Regions from separate parts of the Pedobacter sp. MC2016-14 genome, predicted to be linked through region 1. Evidence: riboswitches for the same ligand, from Rfam matches in the RefSeq annotation. Region 1 holds a riboswitch; each other region holds the start of a gene.

What was found. Region 1 has a riboswitch for S-adenosylmethionine ahead of LPB86_RS15435 (O-acetylhomoserine aminocarboxypropyltransferase/cysteine synthase family protein). Riboswitches for the same ligand answer to the same signal wherever they lie in the genome.
Region 2: another riboswitch for S-adenosylmethionine. It lies ahead of LPB86_RS10655 (cysteine desulfurase family protein); the one in region 1 lies ahead of LPB86_RS15435 (O-acetylhomoserine aminocarboxypropyltransferase/cysteine synthase family protein).
Region 3: another riboswitch for S-adenosylmethionine. It lies ahead of metH (methionine synthase); the one in region 1 lies ahead of LPB86_RS15435 (O-acetylhomoserine aminocarboxypropyltransferase/cysteine synthase family protein).

What each region holds. Positions count from the first base shown of each region.
Region 1 is NZ_JAJMPA010000003.1:30,158-37,530, forward strand. Features, by position in the region: gene metX (homoserine O-acetyltransferase) at 1-717, opposite strand, end outside; gene LPB86_RS15435 (O-acetylhomoserine aminocarboxypropyltransferase/cysteine synthase family protein) at 728-2,038, opposite strand; SAM riboswitch class I at 2,283-2,395, opposite strand; gene LPB86_RS15440 (PLP-dependent aspartate aminotransferase family protein) at 2,542-3,657, opposite strand; gene LPB86_RS15445 (lipocalin family protein) at 3,754-4,245, shown strand; gene LPB86_RS15450 (NAD(P)/FAD-dependent oxidoreductase) at 4,339-5,823, shown strand; gene LPB86_RS15455 (phytoene/squalene synthase family protein) at 5,820-6,656, shown strand; gene LPB86_RS15460 (hypothetical protein) at 6,647-7,120, shown strand; gene LPB86_RS15465 (sterol desaturase family protein) at 7,144-7,373, shown strand, end outside.
Region 2 is NZ_JAJMPA010000001.1:2,579,628-2,587,000, reverse strand. Features, by position in the region: gene LPB86_RS10670 (SusC/RagA family TonB-linked outer membrane protein) at 1-2,196, opposite strand, end outside; gene LPB86_RS10665 (FecR family protein) at 2,453-3,604, opposite strand; gene LPB86_RS10660 (RNA polymerase sigma factor) at 3,694-4,266, opposite strand; SAM riboswitch class I at 4,426-4,527, shown strand; gene LPB86_RS10655 (cysteine desulfurase family protein) at 4,581-5,744, shown strand; gene LPB86_RS10650 (sulfite exporter TauE/SafE family protein) at 5,761-6,741, opposite strand; gene LPB86_RS10645 (YeiH family protein) at 6,857-7,373, opposite strand, start outside.
Region 3 is NZ_JAJMPA010000001.1:222,402-229,774, reverse strand. Features, by position in the region: gene thrC (threonine synthase) at 1-1,127, shown strand, start outside; gene metF (methylenetetrahydrofolate reductase [NAD(P)H]) at 1,160-2,116, opposite strand; gene metH (methionine synthase) at 2,156-5,818, opposite strand; SAM riboswitch class I at 5,935-6,050, opposite strand; gene LPB86_RS00865 (S8 family peptidase) at 6,318-7,373, shown strand, end outside.

The DNA of each region.
Region 1 (7,373 bases):
CTGATAGTTTTGATAAGATGCCGCCCTAAAGCCGCTTGTTTTATCATTTACGCTTTCCAGCTGCGTAGCAGCATAAGCATCATAAGTACGGTAAGAGAGTAAGGCAATACTTCTGGCCACTTTTAATCCTTTTAGTCCTCCATCTGGTTTCTGCGCGTAAAAAGTCCTGTCTGTGCTAATGGCCAGTCGCTGACTTTCATTAAAAGCAATTCCCCAGGGCGAGTGTAGCGCATTAGAGGCTACGAGAATCAGGTTTTTAATTCTGTTTTGCTCCATAATTGACCATTCCAGTGCTTGCTGTCCGCCCAGAGAACCCCCAATCAGTACCTTAATGGTATCAATAGCAAGGTGTGCGGCCAGCAATTGGTGCGCCTGCACAAAATCTCTGATGGTAAGTTCAGGAAAAGCAAGGTAGTAGGGTAAACCCGTTACCGGATTTATGCTCAGTGGATTGGTGCTGCCATAATTAGAACCCAGTACATTTGCACATACAATAAAATGTTCTTCAGGATTAAATAAAGCATTGCTTCCAAAAAGTCCTTTCCACCAGTCCAATACATCTGAGTTTGCTGTTAAAGCATGACATGCCCAGATCACATTGTCTTTATTGGCGTTTAATTTTCCATACGTATGGTAAGCAATCTCAATTCCCTTTAGCTTCTTCCCGTTTTCCAGTTTAAACTGCCTGGTATAATTGTATGTGTGTATCGTGCTCATTATGGGCAAGCTAAATTTGCTTAGTGCTTTTGTTGATGGCTTGTTCAAAATCGGCCTTGATGTCGTCAATATGTTCAATCCCTACAGATACCCTTAGTAATTGAGGAGAAATCCCTGCCGCAAGCTGTTCTTCATCGCTCAATTGCTGATGTGTAGTGGCAGAAGGCTGGATGATCAGCGTTTTTGCATCACCCACATTGGCCAGATGGCTTACCAGTTCAAGGCTGTCTACCAATTTGGTAGCAGTTTCCTTATCTCCTTTAAGTTCAAAAGAAAGCACCGCGCCAAAGCCGTTTTGTAAATATTTTTTAGCTAGTGTATGGTAAGGACTGCTTTCCAGTCCCGGGTAGTTTACTTGTTTAACCGCCGGATGCTGTTGCAGCCAGGTTGCCAGGGCCAGCGCGTTATCTACATGGCGTTGTACCCGTAAAGAAAGTGTTTCCAATCCCTGGATCAATAAAAAGGAATTGAAAGGCGCCAGTGCCGGACCAAAATCCCTTAGGCCTTCAACCCTTGCGCGGATGGCAAACTGAATGTTGCCAAATGGGCCGCCAATACCAAATACATCGTTAAAAACCAATCCGTGATAACCTTCAGAAGGAGCGGTAAATTGTGAGAACTTACCGTTTCCCCAATTGTAATTCCCGCCGTCTACAATCACGCCACCAACACTGGTACCATGGCCGCCTATCCATTTGGTGGCAGATTGCACCACAACATGCGCACCATGCTCTAATGGTTTAAACAGGTATCCTGCGGCACCAAAGGTATTGTCTACAATGAGGGGTAAATCATGTTTTTGGGCAATAGAAGAAAGCCTTTCAAAATCAGGAATGCTAAAAGATGGGTTTCCTATGCTTTCTACATAAATAGCCTTGGTTTTGGCATCTATTTTAGCTTCAAAATCGTTTGGATCATCGCCATTGGCAAATTTAACCGTTATGCCCAGGCGCTTAAACGCAACTTTAAACTGGTTGTAGCTACCACCATACAGGTGCGTTGAGGATACAAAATTATCTCCCGCTTCCAGAATGTTGTTTAGTGCAATAAACTGAGCAGCTTGTCCTGAGGCTACTGCCACAGCTGCCACACCACCTTCAAGTGCCGCTACCCGTTTTTCAAAAACATCTGTTGTTGGGTTCATGATCCTGGTGTAGATGTTGCCAAATTCTTTTAAAGCAAAAAGATTGGCGCCATGTTCAGAATTTTTAAATCCGTACGAAGTAGTTTGATAGATGGGTACTGCGCGTGAGCCTGTTGATGGATCGATTTCCTGTCCTGCGTGGACTTGTAAAGTTTCAAATTTATGTGAGGTTGACATGTTTTTGTGATTTAAGGTTTAAAATGAGTATAACATTGCTGACGTACCCCAGAGCTGGGGCCTTCCGGATTGAATAACAAAAAGGAAGATTTTTATTTTAGGCCATGCAACAGCACATACAAGTATGTAACTGCATTAAACCACCGTTAAAAACGATGCCGGATGTAAAGGCTAACGTTGAGCGCTTTAAAATTAACTGATCTCTTTGAAGAGAAGGAATGTACGTAATGTTCATTTTAGTTCTAATTTATCTTTCCAAATAACACCATGTTATGTGGTCAGGAATTGGCACCTTCTCCGTTAGGGAGGGTTGCCAGTGGGTCAATGAGCCTGTCTCTCGCCACTTCTTTATAAATCAAACCAATTGAGATTTGACTTTCGCGGGCTTTATGCCTTTGATACTGCAAATGTAGGGTTTACTTGTAAAATCACCAAAATAAAATTCTGAATTTATATTAAGTGTTTGTTTTTTAGTTAGATAATTAAGTTTATTTGGCTTTTATTTATCCTAAAGCTTGGCTTAAGTCGTTGATTAAGTCGTCAATGTGTTCCAGTCCGGCAGAGATCCGAATTAAATTCTGTGGGGTTTTGGTGTCTGGCCCTTCTACAGAGGCACGGTGCTCAATGAGGCTTTCTACACCGCCAAGACTGGTAGCCTGGGCAAATAAGTGTACGCTATTCACCACCTTTTTAGCGGTTTCGCCTGTACCTTTTACCAGAATAGAAAGCATCCCGCCAAAATCAGACATTTGTTTTTTGGCAATTTCGTGCTGCGGATGAGAACTCAGTCCAGGATAATAAACTGCTTCTACCTTGGGGTGCTGTTCCAGGTATCGTGCCAGTGCCATTCCGTTTGCACTATGTCCGCGCATTCTATAGGCCAAGGTTTTAATGCTCCTTAAGAGCAAATAACAATCAAAAGGAGCAGGTACGGCACCGCCAACCTGCTGTATGTTCCTGATTCGCTCCCAAAATTCATCTTTTTTTGCCGTTACCAATACGCCGCCCAACACGTCACTATGGCCGCCGATATATTTTGTACTGGAATGCATCACGATGTGTGCCCCCAATACGATCGGATTTTGAAGACATGGCGAAGCAAAGGTGCTGTCGCAAGCCAGCAAAAGCTGGTGCTCGTTCGCAATGCTGGCTACAGCTGCCACATCGGTAATTTTCAAAAGCGGGTTAGAGGGTGTCTCTACCCAAATCATCACCGTATTGTGCTTTATATATTGCGCAATTTCCCCAATTTGTGTAAGGTCAATAAAATCAATTTCCAGGATGCCTTCAAATAAAGATTGCAGCTGTTTTTTAAAACCCCAGTACATATCGTCAGGCGCAATAATATGACTTCCTGGCTTCAGGGCCTGAAAAAGTGCCATTCCAGCAGTATTGCCCGAAGAAAAAGCACAGGCATCGGCTCCGCCTTCCAGTTGGGTAAGCACCTGTTCAAGTGCAGCGCGGTTTGGGTTACTAACGCGGCTGTACATATGTCCCCCGGGGTAACCTCCGGTTTCGTCTCTAAAAAATGTTGTAGATAAGGAGATTGGCTGTGTTACATCTCCGGTTGCGGTCTTAATGTTTCCGGCGTGTATGGCCGTGGTTTCTATTTTAGGCATAAACAAATTTAGCGGTTATAGTTTAAACTCCCCAATTTTGGCAGGATTTATGTAAGCTATTTGTTACTAAATACAAATTAACAAATACAACAAAAAATGAAAAGAATATTATTTATAGCGGCCATTTTATGCGGTTCATTAATGGTTTTACAAAGCTGTTCGTCAACAAAAGGAACTACTGCCGGTGCAGATTTAAAAAGAGGTAAGGTAACAGGCACCTGGTTGTTAAATACAGTTAGCTTTGAAGGTATTCCTTCTGTAGCGGTTAAATCATTGTTTGATGAAGCTTCGTATAAATGTTTTGAAGGTAGTACCTGGAGATTTACCAACAGCGGTAACGGAAGTTACGCTTTGCCAGGTGGCAATGGCTGCGATGCAAAAACGCAAACCATATTCTGGTCTGTAAGCACTGCCGATGAGACTTTTCAATTTAAAAAGCTATATGAAGGTGATAAAGCCAAAAACGTAACTACAGGTTACAGGCTTATTCTTTCTGCAACTACCGGTGATAACCTGGTTTTAAAATCACCCATCCAGTATGGCAATACTACTGCTTACATCGTATTAAATTATACAAAAGCACAATAGTTAGTAAATTTTAAATCATTCATAGAGAAGGACCCTTTTGGGTCCTTTCTTGTTTAGCAAAAATTATTGCTATTTTGAGCCCTCAAGTGATTTATGGCTAGAGTTTCGATTATAGGTACCGGGTTTTCAGGTTTATCAGCCGCCTGCTTTGCAGCAAAGGCGGGTCATGATGTAACTGTCTTTGAGAAGAATGCCACCATTGGTGGCAGGGCAAGAATGTATGAAGCCGAGGGCTTTAAATTTGATATGGGCCCAAGCTGGTATTGGATGCCTGATGTGTTTGAAGATTTTTTTGCGGAATTTGGTAAAAAATCAGCTGATTATTATGAACTCATCCAATTGGACCCCGGATTTCAAATGATCTTTAACCCTGCTGATGTGGTAAAGATTCCTGCCAATGAAACTGAACTTTACGCTGCTTTTGAAAACATAGAAGCCGGAAGCAGTGTAGCACTAAAGAAGTTTTTAAAGGAAGCGGAAGTAAAATATACCATTGGCATGAAGAAGTTTGTGTTTAAGCCTTCTTATTCATGGCTGGAATACATCAATTTTGACATCCTTAAAGGCGCCATGAGTTTACAAATGTTTAGTTCTGTAAGTTCCAGTGTGCGCAGTTATTTTAAAGATGAACGTTTAATTGCGCTAATGGAGTTTCCTGTGCTTTTTCTTGGTGCTACGGCTGGTAAAATACCGGCACTCTACACCATGATGAACTATTCTGCATTGGTACAGGGCACCTGGTATCCTAAAGGGGGCATGCATCAGCTCATCACCGCCATGGAAACCCTGGCCCGTTCTCTCGGAGTTACCATCTATACCAATACCGCAGTTAGCAAAATTGAAGTTAGCGGGGGCAGGGCCACTGCGCTGGAGACTTCAGCCGGACGGGTTGAAACAGATGGTGTAATTGCTTCTGCAGATTACCACCATGTAGAGCAGCATCTACTTGAAGCACCTTACCGCAATTACACTGAAAATTATTGGGAGGCTAAAACTTTTGCCCCTTCCTGCCTCATCTATTACCTTGGCATCAATAAAAAATTAAAAGGGCTATTGCATCACAATTTGTTTTTTGATGCAGACCTTGAGGTCCATGCCGCAGAAATTTATACCCGTCCAAAATGGCCGGAACATCCTTTGTTTTATACCTGCTGCCCTTCTAAAACCGATGAAACCGTTGCGCCGGAGGGCATGGAGAATGTTTTTATACTCATTCCCATCGCAACTGGCCTAACCGATACGGATGCGCTCAGGGAGCGTTATTTTAATGGGGTTATTCAGCGGATGGAAAACTATTGTGGCGAAAGCTTCGCCGAAAATATCGTTTATAAAAAAACGTATTGCATCAATGATTTTGTAGCAGATTACAATGCTTACAAAGGCAATGCTTACGGTTTGGCAAATACCCTGCTGCAAACAGCCGTATTAAAGCCCAGTCTAAAAAATAAAAAAGTAGCCAACCTGTTTTATACCGGTCAGCTTACTGTACCGGGGCCAGGCGTGCCGCCTGCGCTGATTTCGGGACAGGTAGCGGCCAAAGAACTGATTCGTGAACTGACAAAAAAATCTGCCTTATGAAGTTACTATTTGACCGCATTTCTCAAGCTTCCAGTAAAATTGTAACCACCACCTACAGCACCAGTTTCTCTCTTGGGATCCGCTGTCTGCATAAAAAATTTCATACCCCCATTTATGGGATCTATGGTTTTGTACGCCTGGCCGATGAAATTGTAGATTCTTTTCACGAGTATGATAAAGAGACTTTACTCCAGGATTTTAAAGAAGGAACCTATAAAGCCATCGACCAGAAAATAAGCTTAAATCCTATTTTAAATAGTTTTCAGCACGTGGTAAGGGATTACCAGATAGAAAATGAACTGATTGAGCGCTTTCTGGCCAGCATGGAGATGGACCTGAACGATAAGCAGCATTCCAGTGGTTCTTACGATGAGTATATTTTAGGCTCTGCCGAAGTGGTAGGTTTAATGTGCCTGCGTGTATTTTTGGAAAATGACGAGCAACGCTACCAGCATTTAAAACCATTTGCCATGAAACTAGGGGCCGCATTTCAGAAAATCAACTTTCTGCGCGATCTTAAAAATGATTACGAGGTTTTGGGCAGGGTATATTTTCCTGAACTGGATTTGAGTGTCTTTTCTGAGCAAAGCAAGGCTGCTATTGAAGCGGATATTGAGCTTGATTTTAACGCTGCCTTGGTAGGCATTAAACAGCTTCCCTGCAGCTCTCGTTTTGGTGTGTATGTAGCTTATGTGTATTACCGCACGCTGTTTAATAAAATAAAATCTGTTTCTTCGGCCAAAATTATGGGCGAGCGAATCAGGATTCCGAATACACAAAAAATAAGTTTACTTGCAGGATCGTACTTTAAATACCGATTGGGATGGCTATAAAATTAGTACTGGTTTGCTGGTTGTGGGTATTTGGCCTGGCCTATGATGATACCGCAGACCTCCGGGTCTACCGTAAACTCATGGAGCAATCGGTGGAGGATAGCAAGGTGGCTACGCAGTTTTACGAAAAGCTTAAGACTGTAAAAGACGATGGTTTGCCTGTGGTCATGGGTTTTAAGGCGATGTCGGAATTTCTGATGTGTAAACATCTGGTAAATCCTTTATCCAGGTTGTCGCATTTTAAAAATGGAAGGAAACTCCTGGAAGAAGCGATTGCGAAATCTGAAGATAACCCTGAACTTATCTTTTTTAGGTACACTACGCAATTAAACTGCCCTTCAATTTTAAATTATAATGGCAATCTGGCCTCAGATAAAGCGTTCTTGTTACAATGGCTAAATAAAAACGCATCAGATGAGGACCTCTACAAAAGAATTAAAACTTTTATGGCAAAGCGCCGCTAAATGGCTTTAACTTTACACTGAAAATGATACATGTACTCAGCAACATCGGGATTGTGGTGTTAACCTTCTGTTTAATGGAATGTGTAACCTGGCTCACCCATAAATACATTATGCATGGGCTGCTATGGATATTGCATGACGACCATCACAATAAAACTGCCCATTTTTTTGAAAAGAACGATTACTTTTTTGTGATTTTTGCTACTATATCCATGTGCTTTTATTTTGTGGGCACCTTTGTAGCCGATTTTGG
Region 2 (7,373 bases), on a different contig from region 1:
CGGAATTCCCACCTCTCCATAAGATATCCTGCCCTTTAGAAAGGACAACACATCCGATTTTATCTTAAAAATATCAGTAAATATACCAGATAAACCCACAGAAGGATATATCGTAGAATTTGCGGACGTAAATGCCAACTGACTAGGTACATCTATTCTTCCCGTTACATCCAGGTATACCATACTTTTATAGCCAGCCTGGAAACTTCCAAAAGCGGATTGCATTTGATCATGATATCCACTTTGCTCTATTTTACTCTGTGAAAGATTTAGGTTAGTGTAGGTAAATAGATTTGGAACACTTTGAAGATTACCTCCTAAGCTAGAATACTCGTACTTGGTATCCTGCAAACTTACACCAAGGTTTCCTGTCAATGAAAAATCGTTTATCTGCTTGTTTGCATTTAACAATACATCAGCATAAACCTGATTGGTACTTAGATCATATTTATAATAAGCACCTGCGTCACTGGCAAACAAGCCAGAAGTGGACGCTGAATATTCTTTTAGGTTTCTGCCAGTAGTGTTATCCATCTTAACGCGACCAGTTACATTCAGCCATGAATTGATATCGTATTTTAAAGATCCTGTTAGCTGATATCTGTTCTTTTTATTGAGGAAATTATCTCTTTCAATTATCCAATACGGGTTTTGCATTTGAAAACCCTGGTCACCAAATGGCCAGTACTGGATTTTAAAGTTCCGTGTTGCATCATAGCGTTCAAATACCTGATATTTCCTAATGTCGTCACCTCTAGGAAATAGATAAATTGGGATGAGGGGGTTGAAGTACTGCCCTTGCGAAAGCATATTTCGTTCTGCAAGAGTAGTGTAATTTACACCCAAGTCCAACGTCAGTTTATCTTTCAGCAGTTTACTAGTATTACGAAAGGAGAAATTATACCTATCTAAATCATTGTTGTGTATAATTCCATTTGCATTAACCGCAGCAAATGAAAAATACGTTTGGTTTTTTTCATTACCTGTAGATAAATTCAGCGCAGTGGTTGAATTCACCCCAGTCTGGAAAAAATCTTTAGGGTCGTAGTTACTTGGTGTAGCTAGCTTTTCTCCCCAACTGCTATAACTGCCAATTTCAGATCCATATGTGTTCTGAAATTTTGGCATTACAAAAGGGCTGGAAAAAGTGGTACTGTTGGAAGCATTAACGGAAAACCCATCTCTAGAGCCTTTCTTGGTAGTAATTAAGATTACTCCATTCGCCGCCTGGTAACCATATAATGCAGATGCGGATGGGCCTGTTAATACCGAAATGGACTCAATGTCATCCGGGTTCACATTTGAAGCTCCATCTCCAGTTTGTCCCGCACCGCCAAACACATCCGTAGGCTGTGCGCTTAGCAAATCCGGCATTGGAATCCCATCAATTACATACAAAGCATTGTTATTTTGTGTTATAGATTTGGAGCCACGTAATACTACTCTTGCACTACCCCCTACTCCTGAAGAACTAGAATTGATCGTTGCACCTGCAACCTTACCAACGAGGCTATTCACAAAGTTAGCATCTTTTACTCTATTAACTTCCTCTCCGCTAATCTCTTGAACGTTATAAGTTAATGTTCTTGATTGTCGTTTTATACCCAGCGCAGTTACAACTACCCCATCCAGCTCATTCGAAGCTTCTTTTAATACAATGACTAAAGAAGTTTGGTTACCAACTGTTACCTCTGTGGTTGTAAACCCTATAGAAGTAATTACCAATACATCACCGGCAACTACGTCAATCACGAATTTACCATCGCTTCCGGAAACAGTTCCTTTGGTGCTGCCTTTTACTTTAACAGAGGCACCCGGAATGACCATTCCTTTTTCGTCGGTCACTTTACCTTCAATGTTCTTAAATTGAATAGCAGCTGAGAATTCAGGAAAAACAGATTTTTGCTTTTCTTTAATCACTATGGTCTTGCTTTCAATGGTATAAGTTAAGGGCAAACCTTTTAAACTTACAGAAAGCACATCTTCTAAAGAAGCATTGCTAAATTGCACATCCTGAAGCTTATCATTTTTAATTTTTTTTGCGGACCATAAAATATTGTAGCCCGTTTGCTTGTTGATCTCATTGAAGATCTGCTTTAAGCTTACTCCCTTTTGATGGAATGTAACCCGTTGAGCTAGCCCTGCCGCACTCACCTGCATCAATACCGCGAAAATTAAAATGGTTGTAATTTTCATAGTCAGAAAAAATTTACGGACATAATCCGGTCGGTTACAAAAATAATTTGTAAAAATTCTATACATTTGTTAGCTGTTTAAATTGTTAAGAAGTTGTTAGACACTAATTTAGGTTTATTCAGAAATTAGATCAGGGACAGTTCCAGTGTTCCTGGTCTTTTAAATAAACCATGGATGTTTAGTCCTACGGAGAATTAAGCTTCGCTTTCATATTTGGTTGTGGTTTAATTGATTAGTTTAGGTTATTATTTTATTTCTAGCTCTTATTCATGACAACAATTTTGTTGTTGTCAATTTCAAACTTAACTTCTCCTGCCTGTTCAAGCATTTTTAGCAAATCTGATATTTTAGTTGCCCGTGTAATGATCCCTGCAAAAGGCTCTCTTTTTAATTTTTCATTTTTATAAATTACATCTACATTGTACCACCTGGATACTTTATGCATAATGCTTTCTAATTCTTCATCGTCAAAACGGAAATAGCCATTTTTCCATGCAAGAGCATTTTCAACGTCCACTCGACTTATTTTAAAATCTTTTTGACCTAGAACAGACTGCTGACCAGGTTCAAGCACCACAGCTTTATCTCCTTGAACTAATGAAGTAACCCGAACAGATCCTTCAAGTAATGTTGTTTTTACAAGATCATCATCCGCGTAACTGTTCAGGTTAAAGTGCGTACCCAGCACCTCAATCTCCTGGCGACTTGTTTTTACCTTAAATGGCATTTTCTTATTATGGGCAATTTCAAAGTATCCTTCGCCCGACAACTCAACATTGCGCTCACTGCCTATAAACCTCGTTGGAAAGCGTAACCGGGATGCCGCATTTAACCATACCAAACTTCCATCAGGCAGATTGATCTGGTATTGACCTCCTTTCGGAGTTTCAATTGTATTATACAAAGCTTTTTTATTACCCTTGGCAAAAGCATCAGTTACAGAATAAATGATCTGCCCATCTGCAGCTTTACTGATTTTAATGCCAGACTGTTCAGCAAGTTCGCCGTTTGAAACATCGTTCAAAATAATCTTCCTGCCATCTGCTAGTGTAAGGATTGCTTTGTTCCCTCCCGGAACTATAGTACTACTGGAATGTTTTGCCAGATGTCTGCGTTCGGAAACTGTTTTGTTAACATATATATAAAGACCTGCCGAAAGGGTCATGATTAAAACGGCAGCAGCGGCAATAGAAGGGAAGAGCTTATAGCGCCTCTTTAAAGGTATAGCAGGCTCAACAGATTTCCACATTTCATCCTGACTGCCTAATAAATCAGCCTCTGACAAACTGGACACCTCTTCTTCATTAAGGTGGTGAAGCCAATAATTTACAATTGCCTTTTCCTGCTCAGTTTCCTGCCCCTCATTAAATTTCTTTACTAGTTCTTCTGCTTTTTTACCGTTATCCATCTTATATAATGCGGGCAATTACCGCAATTAACAACAAGACACATGAAAATGTCTGATCGGGTATCCCAAATCAAAATATTTATTACTTTTTAACCGATAAAACAAAATATCATTAAGCGGCCGAATTTTGCCTTGAGCAATTTGAGTGTTTTCTTCATGTGTGTAGCCACGGTATGTTCAGAGATATTCATTCGCTCTGCGATTTCTTTGTTACTCAGAAATTCTTTTCTTCTAAGGTCAAAAACTTCCCTCATTTTACATGGAAGTAAAGCAATCTCTTTTTCAATGATCCCAGAAATTTCACGCTCTCTGATCCGATAATCGGTGGCAGAACTTTCGCCGTCAAGGATTTCCTGTAAGCCGTTAATGTATTCACGACTGAACTCTTTGTGTCTGAATATATTTAAAATCTTATTTAAGACGCTTTTATAAAGATAACCAGACAATGTAGTTTTTAACACAAAATCGTCCCTGTTGGCCCATAACTTAACAAAAACTTCTTGTACTACATCCTTAGCCTCCTCCTTATCCTGAAGTTTTTTATGCGCATAAATAAGTAAAAGGGTATTGTAGCGGAGATATATTTCCTGAAAAGCAGTTTGATCGCCATCACGTAATAATGCTATTAAATCAAAATCGCTGTGTTGAAGATATACTGACATTGGTTAGTTTGAAACGAAATTACATAATTTTAAATTCAATATACAAATACTAATTTAAAGGCTGTTAGCAAAGCTGTCCAAATATTAAATCTACTAAAATAGTAGATTTAATATTTAAATGTTATATTTGTCCCAGCAAACAGTTCTTAAAACATATTTAACTTATCAAGAAAGACTGAGGGAAAGGCCCTTTGAAGTCTTAGCAACCTGTTATTTTACAAGGTGCTAAATCCTTCCGCAACATTTGCGGATAGATAAGATCATTTCATCTCTGTCTCTGATAAGCAGTATTTATACAATTAAACTTAAAAGACATGAGAATTTATCTAGACAATGCAGCAACTACTCCTTTAAGCCTCGAAGTTTTTGAAGCTATGCAACCCTATTTCTTTGAGAATTTTGGCAATCCATCTTCTTCACATTATTACGGGCGATCAGCAAAAACAGCTATTGACAAATCCAGAACAACAATTGCTGATCTTCTAAATACCAGCCCGGAGCATATTATTTTTACTTCTGGTGGCACCGAGGCCGACAATACCGCAATTTTGTCGGCGATTCGTGGTAATGGGATAAAACTAGCTGTTACGACGGCGTTTGAGCATCACGCGGTTTTGAATACATTAAAATTACTTCAAAGAAATGGAGAAATAAGACTAATTTATCTAAACCATGATGAACGGGGCAATCTTTCCATACCACATTTGGAGGAAATATTAGCAACAGGCGAAAAAGCCTTTGTTTCTGTAATGCATGGAAACAACGAAATAGGAAACATCAATGATATCCACGAGATTGCTGAGGTCTGTAGAAAGTACAGTGCTGTTTTCCATTCAGACACTGTACAAAGCATGGGGCAATATGCGTTTGACACAAAGGTCCTTCAGGCCGATTTCCTGGTTGGATCTGCGCATAAATTTCATGGCCCTAAAGGAATTGGTTTTTTATACAAAAGCATCAAAACTTCAATCACTCCCTTCATCAATGGTGGCTCACAAGAACGAAGCCAGCGTAGCGGAACTGAAAATGTAACTGGCATTGTTGGTTTAGCAAAGGCATTGGAACTGGCCTATAGCAACAGAGAAAATTATCAAACACACATCAGTAATTTAAAACAACATATGATTGCTCAATTACTCCGCAAAATTCCCGGCATCAGGTTTAACGGAAATTCGGCTATAAAAGAACTCAGCTTATCAACGGTATTAAGTGTTGCACTTCCAGAGACATTAAGTGGACAGCCGCCCCTAACTTATCTTGACCAGCACAATATCTGCGCCTCTGGTGGAAGTGCATGCACCAGTCATTCTACAGCTGGTTCTCATGTATTAGGAGCCTTAGGAAATAATTATGACGGCAGTACCATAAGGTTTTCATTTAGCCGATACAACACCAAACAGGAAATTGACTTTACGGTTGACCAACTGGCTTCACTTTTTATTAAGGATGTTTTAAACGAAATGAGGGCTACTGGTTAGCCTCCATTTTACATTTTTAAAGAATTCCAGTTGCTTTAAGTAATGTTCGTGCACTTGAGATAATCACCAGCACGCCTACCAGAATAAGAATAGTTTTAGTGTTTAGCTTTCCTGCTAACCTTGCTGCTATCGGTGCGGCAAGGAGTCCGCCAATAATTAAGCCTGCAATGGTTTGAATATGACTGGTGCCTAATAACACAAAAAAGGTAAGTGCACTCCCCAAGGTCACAAAAAATTCAGTTAAACTAACTGTACCAATAATGTACCTGGGTGTTTTACCTTTAGCAATTAATGTACTGGTAACCAAAGGACCCCATCCGCCGCCGCCAAAGGAATCTAAAAAACCACCAGCACCTGCAAGCCAACCTGCATGCTTAACTTTACGGGACTCATTTCTCTTTTTAAAAGCATTGAGCAAAATCCTTGCGCCAAGCAGCAAGGTATAAACTGACAAGACTGGCCGCAACCAGCTGCCATAAGCTTCACCAAGATAAACAAGTAGAGTGGCCCCTATAACTGCGCCCAGAACACCGGGCAATAATAATGTTTTGAAAAGCTTTTTGTTGATGTTTCCAAATTTGTAATGGCTAAATCCTGACGCACCACTTGAAAACATTTCCGCAGTATGGATACTTCCACTAATAGCTGCAGGATTAAGTCCTGTAGAAAGCAATACTGTTGTAGAAATCACTCCATACCCCATCCCAAGGGCACCATCCACCATTTGTGCTATAAAACCTGCCAACAGCATCCAACCAAATGCGGCGTCAAGATCCAGGCTAACGGCAAAAACTTTAAAGGCATTAAACAAATTGGTAAGCGGATAAAAAGAGGCAATAACATGACCAAGAATCATAAACCCAAGTGCAAACAAACATCTGCCGGCAATTTTGCGCCAGTATTTGGCGTCCCGTATCGAAACGTTTTCAACTGGAGTAATTTTCAGGTTTTCTTTATCCGTAACAATAACTGGTTTAGACGCTGCAATTTCTTTCATTTAAGATTAGTCCTCTAAAGCTTTATTTTTGAGGTATTGCAAATATATAAATAAAAAATAAAGACTACTCAATTGGTAGATTATAAAAGCCAGGCCATCCAGCCTGGCTTTTAAACTAACCGAATAAAAAGTATGCGATAATTAGCGTAACAATAACATTAAAGAGCTGTGCCAGCAAAAAAGCATACAAGGGCTTTTTATTTTCATTTTTAAATAAGTCTTTGAAATTGGTTTCCAGCCCTATGCTTGTAAAGGCGAGCGTAAACCAGGCATTCTGTAGATTTTTTAAGCTGTCTTTGACATTAGCCGCGGCAGCAGAAGGTAAAAAGAAAGAAAACAATAGTGAGGCCGCGATAAAAGCGAGCACAAACTTAGGAAAACGTTCCCATATCACCTTTAAGGTAGGTTTTTCTACGGTATCGGTTCCTTTAGCTGTTTTATTGTATGACCAGTAAATACTGATGGCAAAGGCCGCAATACCCAGTAGTACATTTTGTGAGAACTTTACAATCGTACTTATTTTTAATGCTTCCTCTCCTACTAATGTTCCAGAGGCCACTACTGCTCCTGTTGTATCAATGCTACCACCAAGCCAGGCACCAGTTACTTGTTGTGGAAAATTGAAATAAGCC
Region 3 (7,373 bases), on a different contig from region 1:
CCTTATTGGGAGATGCTATCCCCGCCGCAGCTTTAAAAGCTTTGGTTGAAGATGCCATCAACTTTGACGCACCTGCCAGAAAACTGGATGAAAATACTTATGTGCTTGAATTGTTTCATGGTCCTTCTTTGGCCTTTAAGGATTTTGGTGCACGTTTTATGAGCCGTGTGATGGCCTATTTTTTAAAAGATGGAGAGCAGTTGCTGGACGTACTGGTAGCTACCTCGGGTGATACTGGAGGTGCCGTTGCACTTGGTTTTTTGGGTGTGCCAAACACCAGGGTAACCATTTTATACCCCAAAGGTAAGGTGAGTGAAATTCAGGAATTGCAATTGTGTACCAATGGACAAAATATCCATGCCATAGAAATTGATGGTACCTTTGATGATTGTCAGCATTTAGTTAAGCAGGCTTTTGCTGATGCGGACTTAAATGAAAAACTGCGGTTAACCTCTGCAAATTCTATTAATATTTCCAGGCTTATACCGCAGACTTTCTATTATTTTAATGCCTATGCACAGCTGGCAAGGGAAGGTAAAAAGAAAGTAGTATTTGCAGTGCCCAGCGGTAATTTTGGAAACATAGCCGCAGGTTTAATGGCCTATAAAATGGGCTTGCCCGTACATCAGTTTATTGCAGCTACCAATGCCAATGATACTGTGCCAAGGTTTCTGGAAAGTGGCGTATACCAAACCCGCCCTTCGGTACAAACTTATGCCAATGCGATGGACGTGGGTGCGCCAAGCAATTGGGTACGCATTATGGACTTGTTTGATGACAGTCGTGAAGAAGTTTTAAAAGTAGTGAGCAGTTCTCGTTATACAGATGAGGAAACTTTGCAAGCCATCAAGGATATTGATCAGCAATACAACTATGTAGCTTGTCCGCATACGGCAATTGCGTGGCTGGCTTTAGAAGGATATAAACGAGCGCATGCCGAAGAAAACTTTGCCGGTGTATTTTTATCAACGGCACATGCTTGTAAATTTCCTGATATTTTTCCTGAAGATATAGCCGCTAAAATAGAAATACCTGCGCAGGTTCTGGAATTGATAGATAAAGAAAAAGGTGCAACGGTGATGGATACTGATTTCAAAAACTTTAAAAATTACCTGCTTAACCTTTAAGGTTAGCAGGTAATTTGTGATCAGCATAGTAGTTAAAAGATAGCCTGAGCAATTCTTTTTGTTGGCTCTGGATTTCCCATGGTATAGAAATGCAAAACAGGCGCACCCATTTCACGCAGTTCTTTACACTGGTTGATCATCCATTCAATACCAACTTCTTTTACCTGCTTTTCAGTGCTACAAGCCTGAATGGCGTTGGTAAGGTCTAGCGGAATATCCAGATGGAATATTTTAGGCAGGCCAATCAACTGTTTGCTGTTAGTAATTGGTTTAAGTCCCGGAATAATGGGTACATTAATGCCGTGGGCACGGCATTTTTCTACAAAGGCCTTGTATTTCTGGTTGTCAAAAAACATTTGGGTAACAATAAACTCTGCACCCATATCTACCTTTAATTTTAAATAGCTAAAGTCTGTATCCAGGTTAGGGGATTCAAAATGTTTCTCGGGATAGCCTGCAACACCTATACAAAAATCTGTTTTCTCTGCACTGTCCATATCGTCGTGCAGATACTTGCCCTTATTCATGTCTGATACATGTTTAACCAGGTCAGAAGCATAAGCATGACCATTTGGAGTTGGAATGAACATGCTGTCGCTTTTTCTGGCATCACCACGCAGTGCAAGTACATTATCTATACCCAAAAACTGCAGGTCAATCAATGCGTTTTCTGTTTCCTCCTTGGTAAAACCGCCGCAAATCAAATGCGGTACGGCATCTACCTTGTATTTATTCATAATGGCAGCACAGGTAGCCACTGTACTTGGACGTTTACGGTAGGCTACTTTTTCCAGTAAACCGTTGCTGTGCTGTTTGTAAATGTAATCTTCACGTAGATAAGTTACATCTATAAACGGAGGATTAAACTCCATTAATGGGTCAATGGCATCAAAAATACCTTTGATACTTTGTCCTTTTATGGGTGGTAAAAGTTCAAATGAGAATAAGGTTTTACCCTTTGCGTTACTGATATGGTCTATGATCTTCATTGATGCGTAATGTAAATGCTAATTTCTGAAATGATTAATTTATGAATAGGCAAGGTTAGGGCTAAGCCATCTTTCCACCTCTTCAACAGACATGCTTTTTCTTAGCGCGTAATCCTCAATCTGGTCTTTGGTAATTTTACCTAAACCAAAATACCTGGATTGTGGGTGTGCAAAGTAAAAGCCACTTACCGCTGCGGTAGGGTACATCGCATAACTTTCTGTAAGTCTAAGTCCAATTTTAGCTTCAGCATCCAGCAATTCGAAGAGCGTTCCTTTTTCTGTGTGTTCCGGGCATGCAGGATAACCAGGAGCGGGCCTGATACCAGCATACTCTTCTTTAATTAAGTCTTCATTGCTCAAGTGTTCATCTTTAGCATAACCCCAGTATTCTTTACGCACCAATTCATGCATCCTTTCGGCAAAAGCCTCCGCTAAACGATCTGCCAGGGCTTTGGCCATAATGCTGTTATAGTCGTCGTAATTTGCTTCAAATTCTGCGACCAGCTCATCGCAGCCCAAACCTGTTGTCAAGGCGAAACCACCAAAATAATCAGGTATACCACTATCTTGCTGGGCTATAAAATCAGATAGCGCATAGTAAGGCTGGCCTTCTGCTTTCTCTGCCTGCTGACGCAAAGTATGGATAACTACTTCTTCACCGTCAACATTGAGTACAATGTCATCTCCGGAAGCTTGTGCAGGCCAGAAACCGATTACTGCTTTTGCAGTAAGGAGCTTTTCATCTACAATTCTTTTAAGCAATACCTGGGCATCCTTAAAAAGCTTTTTCGCTTCGTCGCCTACCACTTTATCTTCAAGTATCCTTGGGTAACTGCCACGCAATTCCCAGGTATGAAAAAATGGGGTCCAGTCTATATAAGGTACCAGTTCTTCTAACGGGTAGTTTTCGAAAATCCGGGTTCCTGTAAAGGCCGGGGCCGGAGCAACCAGGCTGGTGTCAATTTTAAAGTTGTTAGTACGTGCCTCTTCAATCGATTTGAATCGTTTGTCTGAACGTTTGTTTAAATGTGCTTCACGTGCTTTATCATATTCTGCCCTGATGCCGTTGATATAGTCATCACGGGTATCTTTGTTCATTAATGTACTACATACGGTTACACTTCTTGAAGCATCTAGTACATGTATGGCCGGGCCGGAGTAATTGGGTGCAACCTTAACAGCTGCATGAATTCTGGAAGTAGTAGCGCCGCCAATAATCAACGGAATGGTAAAACCTTCACGCTCCATTTCTTTTGCAAAATGTACCATTTCATCCAATGAGGGCGTAATCAGTCCGCTCAAGCCAATGATATCTGCATTAATTTCCCTGGCTTTTTTAATGATCTCCTGTGCAGGTACCATTACGCCCATGTCAACAATTTCAAAGTTATTACAGGCCAATACTACACCTACAATGTTTTTACCGATGTCATGAACATCACCTTTTACAGTGGCCATCAGTACTTTTCCCGCAGAAGAGTTTTGATCCTGATCTGGATTGTCGAGTTTTTCCTGTTCAATAAAAGGCAACAAATAAGCTACTGCTTTTTTCATTACCCTCGCAGATTTAACTACCTGTGGCAGGAACATTTTTCCGGCGCCAAATAAGTCACCTACAATGTTCATTCCGTCCATTAGCGGACCTTCAATGACCTGGATTGGTCTGGCATATTTTTGCCTGGCTTCTTCTACATCATTGTCCAGGTATTCGATGATCCCTTTTACCAGCGCGTGCGAAAGGCGAGACTCTACCGATTCTTTACGCCATTCTTCGTCACGAACAATCTCTTTACCCTTTGATTTAATGGTTTCTGCAAATTCTACCAATCTTTCTGTGGCATCATCCCGGCGGTTCAATAACACATCCTCTACACGTTCTAACAATTCTGGTGGAATTTCCTGATAGACTTCCAGCATTCCGGCATTTACAATCCCCATATCTAAACCAGCACGTATAGCATGGTATAGAAAAGCAGAGTGCATCGCCTCACGTACCGTATTGTTCCCTCTAAAAGAGAAGGAAATGTTAGATACACCTCCACTAACTTTAGCATGGGGTAGGTTTTCTTTGATCCAGCGGGTTGCGTTGATGAAATCTACTGCATAATTGTTATGTTCCTCTAGTCCGGTAGCTACGGTAAGAATGTTAGGGTCAAAAATGATGTCTTCAGAAGGAAAGCCAATTTCATCTACCAGTATATCGTAAGACCTTTTACAGATCTCTTTTCTTCTTTCAAAATTATCCGCCTGTCCATGTTCATCAAAGGCCATTACAACTACGGCAGCACCGTATACCATGATTTTTCTGGCACTCTCTCTAAATTTATCTTCGCCTTCTTTTAGAGAAATGGAGTTGACAATTCCTTTGCCCTGCAAGCATTTTAGTCCGGCTTCAATCACCGTCCATTTAGAAGAGTCAACCATAATAGGCAACTTTGAGATGTCCGGTTCTGAGGCAATCAGGTTCAGAAATTTAGTCATAGCTGCTTCTGAATCGATCATACCCTCATCCATGTTCACGTCAATCACCTGTGCACCACCTTCTACTTGCTGGCGTGCTACGGTTAATGCCGCCTCAAAATCCCCACTCAGAATCAGTTTAGAGAACTTTGGTGAGCCTGTGATATTGGTCCGTTCGCCAATATTAACGAAAATGCTTTCTGGAGTAATGGTTACAGGTTCTAGACCACTTAAGCGCAAATAAGGTTCAATAACAGGGATTTTTCTCGGTGCTACACTTTTAGCTTTAGCGGCAATACAGCCAATATGATCTGGTGTGGTACCACAACAGCCACCAACAATATTTACAAATCCGTGTGCTATAAAGTCCTCTACAAAATGAGCCGTTTCATGAGGCATCTCGTCATAAGCCCCAAACTCATTCGGTAAACCTGCATTTGGATAAGCGGAGACATAACATCCTGCTTTTGCAGCAAGTTCTTCAATGTGTGGCCTCATTTCTTTAGCACCCAGTGCACAATTGAAACCAATGCTTAACGGATTTGCATGGATAACAGAGTTTAAAAAAGCTTCAACCGTTTGTCCGGAAAGCGTTCTTCCAGAAGCATCGGTAATGGTTCCGGAAATCATGATTTCTATCTTTCTGCCAATGACCTCTTCGTATTTTTTGATAGAAAAAATAGCTGCTTTGGCATTTAAGGTATCAAAGATGGTTTCGATCATCAGTAAGTCTGACCCTCCATCAACCAGTCCCCTTACCTGGGCATCGTACGCATCTACCAGTTCATCAAAAGTCAATGCCCGGTAGCCAGGATCATTTACATCCGGCGAAATGGAAAGTGTTCTATTGGTAGGCCCAACAGCACCAGCAACGAAACATTTACGCTCAGGATTGGCCTGCATAAAGGCGGCTGCCGCTTCTTTAGCAATTTTGGCGCCTTCAAAACTCATCTCATAATCCAGTGTTTCCATCTGGTAATCTGCAAGTGAAATGCGCTGCGTACTAAAAGTATTGGTTTCGATGATGTCAGCGCCAGCCTTTAGGTATTCGGTATGAATCTCTTTAATGATGTCGGGACGGGTAAGGTTTAGTAAATCATTATTACCTTTAACATCGCAGGGGTGGTCTTTAAAACGTTCACCGCGAAAGTCTTCCTCGCTAAGTGTATAACGCTGGATCATGGTACCCATCGCACCATCGATAATTAGTATTCTTTTCTCTAATTCTTCTCTAATGTTCATTAATAAAACAATAATATGAGCAGGTGATGAGCTATTTTTGATAGTGGCTAAAGCCAAAACAAGTGCCGAACTCATTACGTGCAAAGCTTATTCGGAATTCAGGCTGTGATGAACTCAACTTATCTTTCGGGGGTTGCTGTTTAAAAGCGTATTCCGGTAGAATGTAGCACCTTGTAAGCACAGGTTGCTAAGACTTCGCAGGGTCTAATCCCTCCGTCTTTCTCTATAAGCAGTACAAAAATGCAACAAAGAAAACTCAATTCCAAGAAATTAGCGTTTTTACCATATAAAATTGTATTTGATGAAACAAAGGAACCGTGTTTTAAAATTAAATTTTTCCAGAGCGCTATATTGGGGTGTACAAAAATTAGTTATTTAAGACCAGAACAGACCGCGCTTGAGGGTAAAAAAGGCCAATAGAAAAAACATAGTTGCCAGCCTGATTTTAAAATAAAAGCAAATATGTGTAGGTTGCACAAAAAAACTGAAACACAAAAAAATGAAAAAAACAATTGCAATGGTGATGTGCTTGCTACCGGCTTTAGGCTTTGCGCAACAGGCACCGCAAAACTGGCACATGCTCTCAAAAGATGCAGATAATGTATATGGTATCGGCGTAATTAAAGCTTATGATAAGCTATTAAAAGGAAAAACACCAAAACCAGTGGTAGTGTGTGTATTGGATGGCGGTATTGATACTCTACATGAAGATTTAAAGGCAAATTTATGGCGCAACCCAAAAGAAGTATTGGGTGGTGATAAAGATTTAGATGGCAATGGCTACAAAGGTGATGCTCTGGGTTGGAATTTCTTAGGAGGCCCAAATGGACAGGTTACTGCTGCCAGTGTAGAATATCAACGTGTATATCATATGTATAAAGCCCAGTTTGCTGGTATTACGGATGAAAAACAAGTAAAGAAAAAAGATCTGCAACATTACCGCTCATGGGTAGTAAGTAAAAGCTTACTAACAAAGGCAGACAGCGTTGCACCAGTTGACTATAGAGGTAAACAAGTAAAAGATGATTATTTCAATAAGAAAGACCGTTTTTACGGAAATTCAAACCTAATTGGAGATCCTTATTTCCATGGAACCCACGTAGGTGGTATTATTGGTGCTACACGCGGCAATGGTAAAGGAATGGACGGTATAGCAGATAATGTAAAGTTGATGGGTGTTCGTGTGGTGCCAAATGGCGACGAGTATGATAAAGACGTGGCCCTTGGCATTCGCTATGCCGTAGATAATGGCGCACAAATTATCAATATGAGTTTTGGGAAAAGGGTATCTCCGGAACGTGAACTGGTAGAGGAAGCTATTAAATACGCGGATAAAAAAGGTGTGTTACTAATCAATGCTGCCGGAAATGATGGTGCTGATGTAGATAGTATCCCGCATTATCCAACTCCATTTTTTATGAAAGGTGGCAAAAGAGCACCCAATATGATTACTGTAGGTGCAAGTGGCGCTACTGAGGCAGGATTGGTTGCGCCATTTAGCAACTACGGCGACCAAACCGTAGATGTGTTTGCTCCTGGTGTAGGTATTTATGCC